Regions from separate parts of the Marinomonas maritima genome, predicted to be linked through region 2. Evidence: predicted binding sites of a transcription regulator. Region 2 holds the regulator's gene; each other region holds the start of a gene.
What was found. Region 2 encodes sigma-54, which starts transcription at its own class of promoters, with help from an activator protein. Its sites were predicted from a motif close to TGGCACNNNNNTTGCTNT; they were not measured.
Positions count from the first base shown of each region.

Region 1: glnK (P-II family nitrogen regulator) is a predicted target of sigma-54. The motif match lies at 2,030-2,047, and genes of this name have one in related genera.
Region 3: hmpA (NO-inducible flavohemoprotein) is a predicted target of sigma-54. The motif match lies at 1,418-1,435, and genes of this name have one in related genera.
Region 4: M3I01_RS08085 (HAD-IIB family hydrolase) is a predicted target of sigma-54. The motif match lies at 1,890-1,907, and genes of this name have one in related genera.

Region 1 is NZ_JAMZEG020000003.1:536,805-540,289, reverse strand. It holds gene M3I01_RS14830 (bifunctional GNAT family N-acetyltransferase/carbon-nitrogen hydrolase family protein) at 1-70, opposite strand, end outside; gene M3I01_RS14825 (ammonium transporter) at 282-1,547, opposite strand; gene glnK (P-II family nitrogen regulator) at 1,636-1,974, opposite strand; gene M3I01_RS14815 (accessory factor UbiK family protein) at 2,480-2,713, shown strand; gene M3I01_RS14810 (TIGR02450 family Trp-rich protein) at 2,779-2,994, opposite strand; gene M3I01_RS14805 (YifB family Mg chelatase-like AAA ATPase) at 3,106-3,485, shown strand, end outside.
Region 2 is NZ_JAMZEG020000002.1:1,063,631-1,067,115, forward strand. It holds gene lptB (LPS export ABC transporter ATP-binding protein) at 1-609, shown strand, start outside; gene M3I01_RS11075 (RNA polymerase factor sigma-54) at 685-2,160, shown strand; gene ptsN (PTS IIA-like nitrogen regulatory protein PtsN) at 2,178-2,627, shown strand; gene M3I01_RS11085 (HPr family phosphocarrier protein) at 2,638-2,907, shown strand; gene mgtE (magnesium transporter) at 2,921-3,485, shown strand, end outside.
Region 3 is NZ_JAMZEG020000005.1:92,462-95,946, reverse strand. It holds gene norR (nitric oxide reductase transcriptional regulator NorR) at 1-1,277, opposite strand, end outside; gene hmpA (NO-inducible flavohemoprotein) at 1,481-2,671, shown strand; gene M3I01_RS17830 (glutathione S-transferase family protein) at 2,794-3,447, opposite strand.
Region 4 is NZ_JAMZEG020000002.1:436,478-439,962, reverse strand. It holds gene M3I01_RS08100 (DUF3010 family protein) at 1-232, shown strand, start outside; gene M3I01_RS08095 (GNAT family N-acetyltransferase) at 331-807, opposite strand; gene M3I01_RS08090 (DMT family transporter) at 935-1,822, opposite strand; gene M3I01_RS08085 (HAD-IIB family hydrolase) at 1,962-2,783, shown strand; gene M3I01_RS08080 (glycosyltransferase family protein) at 2,848-3,485, shown strand, end outside.

The DNA.
Region 1 (3,485 bases), on a different contig from region 2:
GTATCTTTATTTGTTCGTAATCATTGTTGGTTAAATTTCGAATTTTTAAATGTAAGTCTTCTAGCATGATGTCCTCTGCTGTGTTGTCTGCCTGCGGTTGTATTGAATACTATTATTTCCAGTATCGATTTCGCAGTGCAGTGGTGTCTTTATATGACATGATAATACCGCTTCTTTATGTGATGAGGGTGTTAATTTTTATTTAAATAGAGGAAAAAAGAAAACCCCCGCCGAAGCGAGGGTTTTTGGGTTAGAAAAGAGTCTTTACGATAATGTTGGAATTATGACTTACTGAATTCTGGGTACGCTTCCATACCACATTCAGAAAGGTCAACACCTTCGTATTCTTCTTCTTCCGTCACTCGAACACCCATGATGGCTTTGATGATCAGCCAAACCACTAGGCTAGAGAAGAATACCCAAACGAAGATAGTCAATGCGCCAGCGATTTGTCCGCCGAATGTTGTACCATCGTTTGTAAGAGGCACTGCTAGCAAGCCCCAAAGACCCACAACACCGTGAACAGAGATAGCGCCCACTGGGTCATCAATTTTAAGCTTGTCTAGCGTCAGGATAGACACAACAACAATCACACCACCAACTAGACCGATTAACGTTGCTCCAAGAGCAGAAGGTGTATCAGGACCTGCTGTAATAGCAACCAGACCAGCCAATGCGCCGTTTAGAAGCATGGTTAGGTCGGCTTTGCCGAATAAGATACGAGCTAGAATAAGTGCGCCAATTGCGCCGCCTGCTGCCGCTGCGTTTGTGTTCAAGAACACCATTGCAACCGAGTTAGCGCTGGCGATATCGCCAAGTTTCAATACAGAACCACCATTGAAACCGAACCAACCCATCCAAAGGATGAAAGTACCCAGTGTCGCAAGCGGTAAGTTAGCACCAGGAATGGCACGCACTTCACCGTTAGGACCGTATTTACCTTTACGAGCACCAAGCACCAATACACCAGCCAATGCGGCAGAGGCACCAGCCATGTGAACAATACCGGAACCTGCAAAGTCAGTGAAACCTAGGTCGCCAAGGCTATACATGCCGAAGACAGAACCGCCGCCCCACGTCCAGTTACCTTCCATTGGGTAGATGAACGCTGTCATTACCACCGCAAACACAAGGAAAGACCAAAGCTTCATACGCTCAGCAACGGCGCCAGAGACGATAGACATTGCTGTTGCAACGAACACAACTTGGAAGAAGAAGTCAGACGCGCCAGAGTAGATTGAGCCGCCTTCAAAACCGCCGTCACGACCAGAGAAGTCTGTTAAAGTAGACGTTACGTCTACATCTTGAATACCCGTTAGAAACAGCTCACCACCGTACATGACGGAGTAACCGCAAACGAGATACATGATGCAAGAGATGGCAAATAATGCCACGTTCTTAGTTAAAATCTCAGTGGTGTTTTTAGCACGTACTAGACCTGCTTCCAACATGGCAAATCCCGCTGCCATCCACATAACCAGTGCGCCACACACCAAGAAGTAAAAGGTGTCCATGGCATATTGTAAGTGAAAAATTTGATCTTGCATGTTTCGCCCCCCTAAAGGCTTGTATCATTTGAGCAGTGTCTTATTAAAATTCTTAATTTAATGTTTCATTAAGAATAGCGAGCAATGGTTAAACTGCTTCTACACCAGTCTCTCCGGTACGAATACGAACCGCTTGTTCAAGGTTAACGATAAAGATCTTACCGTCGCCGATTTTGCCCGTGTTCGCTGCGCCAGTGATGGCCTCAACGACTTGGTCAGTCATGTCGTCTGCAATCGCTAGTTCGATTTTTACCTTAGGTAAAAAGTCCACTACATATTCAGCGCCGCGGTATAGTTCTGTGTGGCCTTTTTGACGTCCGAAACCTTTTACTTCTGTTACGGTGATACCTTGAACACCAATTTCAGAAAGTGCTTCTCGAACATCATCCAATTTAAATGGCTTGATGATGGCAGTTATAAGCTTCATACCCACTGTCTCCTTTAAAAGTCAGTTTTATTGTCGTATCGCAGGTAGTTAGCTTTATTCAATATGCGTGCCATATATTGATGCACCCCTAGAACAAAGGCTTTGTAAGGATATTGTCGACTTATTGGAATTATAAAGAGCCGCAGTTGGCTTTATTTAGTGCGGCATATTGGGGTGTCTTTATAGTGCGCTGCGTTAACATGGTGCGGTTGATCTATCAAAGAAGAGAGTGATCTACCAGTAAGCGCCTTACCTTGTTGCTTTTGATCAGAAAAAACACACAGTGGCGCGTTTTATGTGTGCCTTATTTAGGGGGAGTGCTTTCATAAAGGTCGCTGAATGGTGATTTAATGCACAGAAAAGAGGCGCCTTGCCTGTGCGATAGACCGATTTTTTTATGCTTAGGAGAACGTCCTTATTTAAAGATGCATAATAGATGACTTGTTTGCACCTTCCTTAGGCTTCTATACTAATAGGCATTGTAAATGTTAAAAACGGGAATGACATGATAGATCAATTTATAAAGCAGTTGGGCACCGGATTAGAGCAAGCCGCAGAGACAATTGGTAAGCTACCTAAAGCAGAAATTCAGGCGCAACTACACGAAGTTGCCCGAAATACATTAAGCAAAATGGATTTGGTTACACGAGAAGAGTTCGAAGTACAGGCGGCTATGTTGGCAAAATATCGTGAAAAATTGGCCATATTAGAAGCGCGTTTAAATGAACTGGAAAAGTAGCGTATAAAAAAGGCGCTCATAAGGGTAGATGAGCGCCAATCAAAAGACAGAAAGCGAGTAGCTATTCACTTCCAGCCTTGTTGCCAGTTGTCTGACGACTTCAGTACTTGCCAAGGTGTGGTATGTTGGTTTTTGTTTATCACGGCTTCAAGAACGCACTCTATAACCGTTTCTTCTTCATCCCGAATGAGTTTGGTGACGATAAAATGCTTCTCTTTGTATTGTGGTGACGTTGATGTCCATTTAGACAAAAGTAATTTATTTGGGTTTATTTGATGCATGTGGCGTTTGTAACCTCGTAAGCGTAGATAAACAAAGATACGAAAGAAGTGAAGGGCCGGATTGCTTTTCACGATAAAAAGAACATTTTTAAATAGGATCAAGGAGTGATCATGAGTTTAGCAACCATCTACAGTCGTGCCCGAGTGGGTGTGGCATCCCCTTTAGTCACAGTCGAAACCCATATATCGAACGGTTTACCGTCGTTAAATATTGTCGGATTGCCAGAAGCGGCGGTTCGAGAAGCAAAAGATCGTGTGCGTAGCGCGATTATTAATAGCCATTTTGAATTTCCTACCAGAAGAGTCACCATTAACCTTGCCCCTGCGGATTTACCCAAAGAAGGTGGTCGTTATGATTTAGCGATTGCGATCAGTGTGCTGGTGGCTTCAGGTCAATTAGGTGAAGTGAATCTTCAAGATATCGAATTTATTGGTGAGTTGGCGTTATCGGGGGATATTCGTGGTGTGCCAGGTTTATTGCCATCGGCGAT
Region 2 (3,485 bases):
GCTGGCAAAACCACCTGTTTTTATATGATAGTTGGCATGGTAGCAAATGACGCTGGCGGCATATTTATCGATGGCGTAGACATCACTCAGGACGCCATGCACACTCGCGCCCAAAAAGGTATTGGCTACCTTCCTCAGGAAGCCTCTATTTTTCGAAAAATGTCCGTCGAAGACAACATCACGGCTATTTTAGAAACTCGTAAAGAGCTAACAAAAAGCCAACGAAAAGACAGACTCGAAGACTTATTAGAAGAGTTTCACATTACCCACATTCGTGAAAACTTAGGAATGGCGCTATCAGGTGGAGAAAGGCGACGTGTTGAAATAGCAAGGGCTCTGGCCATGAACCCTAAGTTTATCCTACTGGATGAACCTTTCGCAGGCGTCGACCCTATTTCTGTCGGCGACATCAAACTCATCATTAAGCACCTTCAAGAAAGTGGAATCGGCGTCCTAATTACCGATCACAATGTTAGAGAGACTCTAGACATTTGTGATAAGGCTTACATTGTTGGCAATGGTTATATTATTGCTTCTGGCGATGCCAGTACCGTCATCAACAATGAACAAGTAAAAAAGGTCTATCTAGGCGACGACTTCCGTCTGTAACCCCTTATCATTGCTGTAGAAAGGGAGTAGTATGCATAACTCGTTCCAATTCATTCAAATAAAAAGAGTTGCTCTATGAAGCAGTCTTTGCAACTAAAACTCGGCCAACAGCTGACCATGACACCACAGCTACAACAAGCCATTCGCTTGTTGCAGCTTTCCACGTTGGACCTGAAGCAAGAAATTCATGAATTTCTTGAATCTAACCCTCTTCTTGAGCTTGATGACGACGAACAGGTTCAAAACGATCAACCTGCAAGTATTGAGTCAAAAAGCGCCCCTGAGGCGACCGTTGATAGCAATAATGAAGAAGCGCGTGTTGAATCAGAGTGGACAGAAAGCATTCCTGAAGAACTGTCTATTGACAGCAACTGGGATGACACATACCAAAACTCTGCGGCCGTGAGCGATCATAATAGCTATGAAGGTGAAAGCGACTTCGAAAGCCGCAACGCCCCAGCAGAAAGTATACAAGACCATCTAATCTGGCAATTAAATCTAACCCATATTTCTGACCGAGACATTGAAATTGCTTACGCTATTATCGAATGCGTTCAAACCGATGGCTATCTAAGTATTTCAACTCAAGACATTTGGGAGTCCCTTTGTGTTGAATTAGAAGATTTAGACATGGAAGAAGTCATCGCAGTACAGCATAGACTGCAACGTTTTGACCCAGTTGGCGTCTGCTCCATTGATTTGCGGGACTGCTTGCTTGTTCAACTAGAGGCATTTCAAAATCACCCTCTTTATAAAAGCACATACAATCTCATTGACCATTATCTACCATTACTAGGCAATCGAGATTTTGCACAATTAAGCCGAAAAACAAAACTAAAAGACGAAGCCCTAAAAGAAGTTGTTAATTTAATACAACAACTTAACCCGCGTCCGGGCTCAGTGATCGATGCTGATGATACAGATTATGTCATTCCTGATGTATCCGTAAAAAAACACAATGGCATATGGCAAGTTGAGCTAAATAATGATGCCCTCCCGCCTATCAAAATAAACGAAACCTATTCCGCCATGGCGAGTACGGCTGCCACGACTGCAGCAGATGTAAGCTACATTAAAACGTCTCTTCAGGAAGCCAAATGGTTTATGAAAAGCTTACAAAGTCGCAACGAAACACTCTTAAAAGTGGCCAGCTGCATTGTAAGTCGACAAATTGATTTCTTTGAATTAGGTGAAGAAGCCATGAAACCGATGGTTCTTCATGATGTTGCCGAAGAAGTTGGCATGCATGAATCAACCATTTCTAGAGTAACAACACAAAAATACATGCACACACCAAAAGGTATTTTTGAACTGAAGTACTTTTTCTCCAGTCATGTAAATACAGCGTCAGGTGGAGAATGTTCTTCTACTGCAATACGAGCTATGATTAAGAAACTTGTGGCTGATGAGCCAGCAAAAAAACCACTGAGTGATAACAAGTTAGCCACTGTTTTGGCTGACCAAGGCATACAGGTTGCTAGACGAACTGTTGCCAAATATCGAGAGGCGATGAATATCCCTCCTTCCAATGAACGAAAACGACTGATCTGAACGGAAACCATTTCATCATGTCCTTGAAATCATTATTAAAAGCTGAGCTCGTTTTGGCGAAGCAAGATATTGTTAGTAAAAAACGAGTTTTAGAAAGTATCGCCGACATTGCATCCAATCGGCTGCATTGCAATAACGAGGCCGTTTATGACGCCCTATTAGGACGAGAAAAGCTTGGAAGTACAGGCATAGGCAATGGCATAGCGATACCTCATTGCCGCCTAGAGTCTGCAAACCATACCGCCATTGTCGTGATGTCATTACAAGCTCCGATAGATTTTGACTCGATTGATAAGAGAGCCGTTGATCTTATATTCGCCTTAATCGTTCCGCCTAATGAATGCGATCAACATCTTGCAACATTGGCCCAAATCGCAGAATTAGCTCAATCGCCTGAAGCGCTCGACAAGCTACGAACCGCTCAAACCAACGAAGATCTATTTAATATTTTTGACTCATTAATATAGGAAGTAAAGCATGCAGGAAGAGTCCATCACCATCATAAATAAACTTGGCTTGCATGCTCGCGCTGCTGGCAAATTAGTGGAAACAACGTCACGCTTTTCTTGTGATATCACCATAGAAAAAGACAGTCGTAATGTAGACGGCAAAAGTATTATGGCAATGATGATGCTTGCCGCTGGAAAAGGAACGAACATTCGAATCAAAACCAATGGAGAAGATGAAAAAGAGGCAATCAAAGCCGTTGTTGAATTAATTAACAATCGTTTTGGTGAAGACGAGTAACCCGACAATGTCAATGTCAGAGAAAACCACTCTCAATCACCTTAAAACGGTCACCGAATCCCTTGAATCCGGCGCCACAATGCAAACCCGTTATTTACTTAATGGGGCATTGCCAGCGCAAGACGTTGCCAGACTATTAGAGTCCTCACCCCCCAAAGAGCGTAAATTGCTCTGGGAGCTAATCGAAGCAAAGAATGAAGGCGAGGTTCTACAATACCTCAGCGAAGATATTGGCGTTCAATTCATGAAGAATATGGATACAGAGCGACTTATCGCCGTATCCGAACATTTCGAAAGTGATGACTTAGCCGATTTATTACAACACTTACCAGAAAAAGTCGTAACAGAAGTTCTAGCTTCCATGAGCTCGCAAGACAGAATGCGAGTGGAAGCATTATTAAGCTATTCGGAAGATTCCGCCGGTGGTTTGATGAATACGGACACAATCACCATCCGTCCGAACATCACTGTCGACATTGTTTTTCGTTATTTACGCAGACATTCAAAACTACCAGACATGACAGACAGCTTACTGGTTGTCAGCCGCTCAGACCGACTGTTAGGAACACTTCCTCTTA
Region 3 (3,485 bases), on a different contig from region 2:
TTTGCGTTCTCTGCTTTTGCAAATAGGGCCGCGCGCGAAATCACATGCTCTAGCTCTCGGATGTTACCAGGCCAATGGTAGGCTTCTAACAGGTGGATTGCTGATGGCGATAATGTCAGTTGCTGCAAACCTAATTTACGACGAAAGCGCTCAGCAAAAAAACCCGCGAGTAAAGGAACATCGCCTTGGCGATCTCGTAACGCCGGCACTTTTATAGGGAACACACTGAGTCGATGAAATAAGTCAGCACGAAAACGATGCTCCGCAACTTCCGTTTCCAGATGTCGATTAGTGGCCGCAATGATGCGCACATCCACTTTGCGAATTTGATCTTTCCCGACCGCTTGAATTTCTTGATTTTGAATCGCTCTGAGTAATGACCCTTGCACTTCTAGTGGCAGCTCACCGACTTCATCCAAAAACAACGTACCACCATCGGCCAATAAGAATTTGCCTTGGCGATCGCGATCGGCGCCGGTAAACGCGCCTTTTACATGTCCAAATAGCTCACTTTCGATAAGATGCTGAGGAATCGCCGCGCAGTTGACATACACCATAGGCGCATCAAATCGAGAGGAATGTTCGTGCAGTGCACGCGCCACCAGCTCTTTACCAACACCGGTTTCCCCTTCGATCAGAATGGCAAAATCTGACGGTGCAACCAAATCGATAGACTGTTTAAGTTCTTGTATGACCTTACTTTGCCCAATCATTTCGAGAGTTTGTTCGCTCATCACTTTTAAAACATGCTGGGCATGTTGTGACTTATTTTCTAATTGCTCCATCAAAATGGCGGTGTTTAAGGTCATCGCGGCCATGGTGCCAATGATTTCTAAAGCACGAGCATCTATGTCATCAAAAACACCCGGCAAGATACTGTCTAGCGTCACAGCACCAATCAATTTTCCTTCCAGATACAAGGGCACCCCCATACAAGAATGCACTCGTAACTGCTCATCATGGCCCAGCACCATGCCATCGTATGGATCTGGAAGAGGGGAATCGGCCGCAAAGCGAACAGGGTAATGCCCACCACAAATCGCTTTTAACCTCGGATGCTCCGCAATCGTAAAGCGTCGACCCATTAGGTCTTCTGACAAGCCTCGCTGAGCAATCGGCGTCAACACCGCATTGTTATGGATCAGCAATACAACCGCATCGCAATTGATCGTAGCGCGTACCGCGTAGACTAATTGTTCAAAACGATTGGGTTGCGTCACAGCACTGGCAAGATCTAAAGCAAAGCTAAGGAGGGCGTTATTGGAAACCTGATTCATGATCATCACTCATAAGAAGAAAGACTAACCGTGTCATTTAGACTCTAACATATCATATAGACTTCTTTATTTGTGAGTCTTATTGACTCACTATCAAACCTAAATAACGTAAGCCAATGATTTATAGGTATATTATTAGTTGGCATGTTCTTAGCACTACTATAGATAAGAAATTACTATTCATCGTTTAAAAGGAAACAAAAATGTTATCTCAACAACACATAGACACAGTTAAAAGCACTATCCCGCTGCTTGCTTCCGCAGGACCAGCTATTACTGAGCACTTTTACAAACGCATGTTTTCGCACAACCCTGAGCTAAAACACGTATTTAATATGACGCACCAAAAGACTGGCGGTCAACCTGCGGCCTTATTCAACGCCATTGCCGCTTACGCAACACACATCGACAATCTAGAAGTGCTCACCAGCGCCGTCATGCGTATCGCTCATAAACACACCAGCTTTAATATTCAACCAGATCAATACGATATTGTCGGCCATCATTTGATCGAAACATTGCGCGAACTTGCGCCAGAGGCGTTTACCAAAGACGTCGAAGAAGCGTGGGTTGCCGCTTATGGTCAATTGGCCGATATTTTTATCAAAATAGAAGGCGATCTTTATAAAGAACGTGCCGCTCAAGCCGGTGGTTGGACCGATTTTCGCCGCTTTCGTGTCGCATCAAAAACACCTGAATCTGATCTGGTGACCAGCTTTGTTTTTGAACCAACCGACGGTGGTCCAGTCATCGACTATCTTCCAGGCCAATACTTGGGCATTAAGTTACATCCAAAAGGCAGTGAATACGATGAGATACGTCAATATTCGCTATCAACCGCGCCAAATAACCAGACGTATCGCATCAGTGTAAAACGCGAAGGCAGCGACGACATGGCCGGCGTTATGTCCAATTATCTACACGATCACCTAAACGTAGGAGACGAAATCGAAGCCATGCCACCTGCAGGTGACTTCTTCTTTAAAGACAAGCAAACGCCTGTCGTACTTATTTCTGGTGGTGTTGGCTTAACACCAATGCAAGCCATGCTGAACACATTCGCCAAACAAAGCTACGCGCAGCCAGTCCATTACTTGCATGCTTGTGCAAACCAAGATCAGCATTCCTTTAAAAGCCATGTAAACGGTCTAAAAGGGTCTTTGGCGTTAAACGTACACACTTGGTATGAGCAAACAGACAAAACAGAAGAGGGCGTTTATCAAGGCAACATGCAGCTAGACGTTATCAAAGAAGGATTGCCGATTTCGAATGGCGAATTCTACTTGTGCGGACCGGTTGGTTTCATGATGTTTGTTAAGCAACAGCTGTTAACGCTTGGTGTAGAAGCAGATCGTATTCACTACGAATTGTTTGGCCCACATAAAGACGTGTGATTTTAACCCTTCTCGACCCTTCCCTTGAAGATAAGAGAAGGTGACCCACGCTAAATAAGACCTTCTCCCTCAGCTAAGAGGGAGAAGGTTGCTAAATGCTATGCCTTATAAAAGGCGATTGACTACGAGTGGTCAAGCAACAACGCTTGGTCTTGCTGTTCCGCTTTAACAAACGCTGGACGTGAGGTAATGCGTTCAATATAAGCGTCGACCACAGGGTTCGTCGTGATTAGCCCAAACGTACGACACCATTTCAAACTCATTCCCCAAAGAATATCTACCGCGTAAAGCTGCTCCCCCAATAAATAAGGGCCTTTGGCTATTTGGTCGAACACAGTTTTTAGCATTTTATCAAAACTGCCATAAGACAGTTGAGAAGCCTCAACGGGAGAGCGATTAAAGGCTTTGTCGATCATAGCGGGTTCAAAGCTGCTGCCTTGGTAGGCTATCCAGCGCAAATAGGCACCACGTTTAGGATCATTAAGGGCTGGAGCGAGGCCTTTTTCAGGGAACAGATCGGCCAAATATAGGTAACAAGCGACTTGTTCCGTGACAATAGTGTCATTATGAACAAGGGTTGGAAATTTACCCAAAGGGTTTATCGCTAAAAATTCCGGTTGCTGGTTTTCTCCTGCTTTAAAATTCAGCACTTTCATCTCATAGGGTACACCTAATTCTTCTAGCAAAACCAAAACGCCAGTGCCTCTGGTTTGTGGGGCATGATATAGGGTGATGGAGCCATTGTTTCGAGCTGTGTTGTCGTGGATATTATTCATGTCAGTTACCTCAAAAAAAATTGGAGAAATAGTGCTTG
Region 4 (3,485 bases), 630 kb from region 2:
ACGCCCAACGAAAGGCAAATTTGCTGGCGGTTCTGTTGGCTTTAAAATTGAAGCGGCGATCCAATTGATTAATACCGTTCAGGTAGATTTGTTCAGCGGCGCAAAAACCAAAGACATCTTGCAACACAACCCAATGCCAATTCCATTCAAAGCAACAGGCTTACGCGCATTCCAAGAAGGCGCCTTCACCGTGGCTTATGCTGCGCTTTCAGAATACATTCCTGAAGCGTAAGTAGTTAGATTTCGCAATAAAAAAACGGACACCATTCAATGGTGTCCGTTTTTTATATTCTATAGCTTTAAAAGAATCAAAAACCTTTAAGTTTTCAGTTAAACGCTTTGTTCGCTAAACTTTTCCATAACAAAGTTTCTCAGCATTTGTCCCCGAACTTCCATTTCCTGCTCTTGAACTACCCTAAAACCAAAGCGCTCGTAAAATGGGCGCGCTGTAATACTGACCTCAGAATAAAATCGTTTCACTTTTCGTTGCTCTCCAACACGTAACACATGATTCATTAGTGCCTTACCGACGCCTTGGCCCTGATACTCATGGTGACAAAAGAAGTGATCTACTAATCCATTCGGTTGTAAATCTGCATAGCCAACAATGACACCACTCATGACAGCGACGAAAGGATCTAGCCCTTGCATACGTTTTTTCCAAATTGGCATATCAAAGACATCTGGAGCCCAGGCTTCAACTTGTTCTTTGGAATAGTCTCGAGTATTGATATTACGAACTGTGTGAAAAAAAATATTCCAAAGCGCCTCTGTGTCATCTTCCTTGTAACGTCTGATTGTTATCAATGTTTTATCTCCATTAATTATTCAAGCCCACATTATTTTTTCATTCTATTAAAGCATTAAAGACATGACCAAATTTCAATCAACAAGCCTGCCGATGATGGCGCATTGAGATAAAAACGCACCAAAACTAGGCGTTTTTAGGCGTTCGTTTTTTGGCAAGAATAACGAGTAACACGCCACCTAGGACGCTTAGCGTCGCTATGATAAGGTGTAAAGTGACGGATTCATTCGTAAAAATAACGCCGCCAATAGTCGCAATCACAGGCACCAAAAGCTGTAACACAGCCGCCAATGAAGCGCTAAGGTGAGGCAGCACCGCGTACCAAAGTGCGTAACCCAATCCAGACATAAATGCACCAGAGATCACTGCCAACACAATCCCTTCTGTACTCGCACTTTTAAGCCCTTCTGTATCTATAAAGGCTAATGCAATCAATAGCATCGGGATGGTTCGAACAAAGTTCGAGGTAGTTGCAAACAGCGGTTTAGACGAGATTTTTCCACGCCATGTATATAAGCCCCAAGCGATACCCGCTAACGTCATCAAAATAAAGCCAACAAGAGAAGGCGATGACAAAGTAGGAAACACCAAATACGCAAAACCAGCAAACGCCACCAGCAGTCCAAACCATTCCAAAACGACCAGTTTCTGACCCGCCCAAACAGCGAATAAGATCAGCGTAAGCTGAACAGCACCAAAAAGAATCAAGGCGCCAATGCCTGTTTCCAATGTGACATAGGCATAAGAAAAGCCCATCGCATAAATAAACAGTGAAAGCGCCGACAGCCAACTTCCTTCTAGCCAAATCATTTTGATCGGGGTGTTTTTTGTTTTAAAAAACTGAAAAACACACAGTAACGCCAACGTGGCTGCACCACTAAGCAGTCGCCACATCGTAAAACTAGCAGGATCAATTAAGCCATCAGCAAGGGCCAATCGACATAAAACCGAGTTCGCCGCGAAGGCGAACAAAGAAAGAATAATAATGAAATATAAACGTAGCAAATTTGTCATCAATTTGTTCAACAGCCCAGTTAACCTTAGGCAAGCACCTCATCAGGAAAGGCTTACTTTTACGCACTGGCACCAGATTTGCAAGCCTAATACTAACGTCCACCAGCCACCTTATGATGGACCTAAAAATGGAATCTACATGACTAGACTTTTAATATTCACAGATTTAGATGGCACATTACTCGACCATCACACTTATAGCTTTAAAGCAGCACAATCCGCGTTACTGTCGCTAAAAACCTTTTCCATTCCTTGCATCATCAATACAAGCAAGACATTCAGCGAGCTTCTCTCCCTTAGAAAAGATCTTAATCATCAAGACCCTTTTATCGTTGAAAATGGTTCCGCCATCTATATTCCTAAAAATTTGGCACTGACGATAGACGAGCCATTAGAAGATTGCGGTGAATATTGGTTAAAAGCCTTTGGGCCAAAACGTGACAGGTTGATCGAACTCACCAACGACAAACAAGACGACTACACATTTAAACGCTTCAGCGACATGACGTGGCAAGAACTGATGTCAATCACAGGCTTAAGCGAAGCAAACGCCAAACAAGCCATGCAGCGAGAGTTCACTGAACCCATGCTATGGACAGACTCTCACCTCGCGCTCAATCATTTTAGAGAGCACCTTGCGCAGTTTGATATACAAATCCAAAAAGGCGGCCGTTTTTCCCATTTAATGGGTAAACACTGCGACAAGGCAAACGCCATGCTGTGGTTAAAAGAGGTGTATGAGACACAAAGTGACGAAGCCATTACTACCATGGCCTTAGGCGATGGCGAAAATGACGTTGGCATGCTGAGTAGAGCCGATATTCCGGTGGTGATTCGGTCACCTGTTCATGCGCCACCAGAAATACCAAATCGCAGCGATGCTTGGCTTAGTGACGCGTACGGGCCTGAAGGCTGGGCTCAAGCGATCAATTTAATGCTAACCAAGCAAGGTATTTTGTAACACGCAAAAAAAGAATATAACGCAAACAGCCATTATTTTTATAACAATATTTAGGAGAATTATCATGGGCGATTTTCATCAAAACGGCATTATCACGACGCTTCATAATTTGGCGCACCGCCCGCTAGAAGAAATGGAAGCAGAGCTGTGCGAGTTTGCAAAAACGCGACCTATGTCTCTGATTCTGCCTTGTCTGTACTCGGAACTAGAAACAGACGCCATGCCTAATATTTTAAAACATTTGCAACAAGTGCCTTACTTGTCTGAAATCATCATCGGATTAGACAGAGCAACAGAAGAACAATACAAACACGCGCTTGAGTTTTTCAGTGTTTTGCCGCAAAACTACAAAGTGCTGTGGAACGATGGTCCTCGCTTAAGAGAAATAGACAGCGTCCTAAAAGGTGAACACCTTTCCCCTTCTGACCCAGGTAAAGGCCGCAACGTTTGGTTCTGTATGGGCTACAACTTAGCCGCCGGCAAAGCGGAATCCATCGCTATGCACGATTGCGATATTGTGACGTACGACAGAGAACTGCTCGCTCGTCTTATTTACCCTGTTGCCAATCCGAACTTTAACTATGAGTTCTGTAAAGGCTTTTATGCCCGCGCCGCCAATGGAAAAATGAATGGTCGAGTCACTCGTTTATTGGTGACACCTTTACTGTGTTCACTCAAAAAAGTCTTTGGGCATTTGGATTA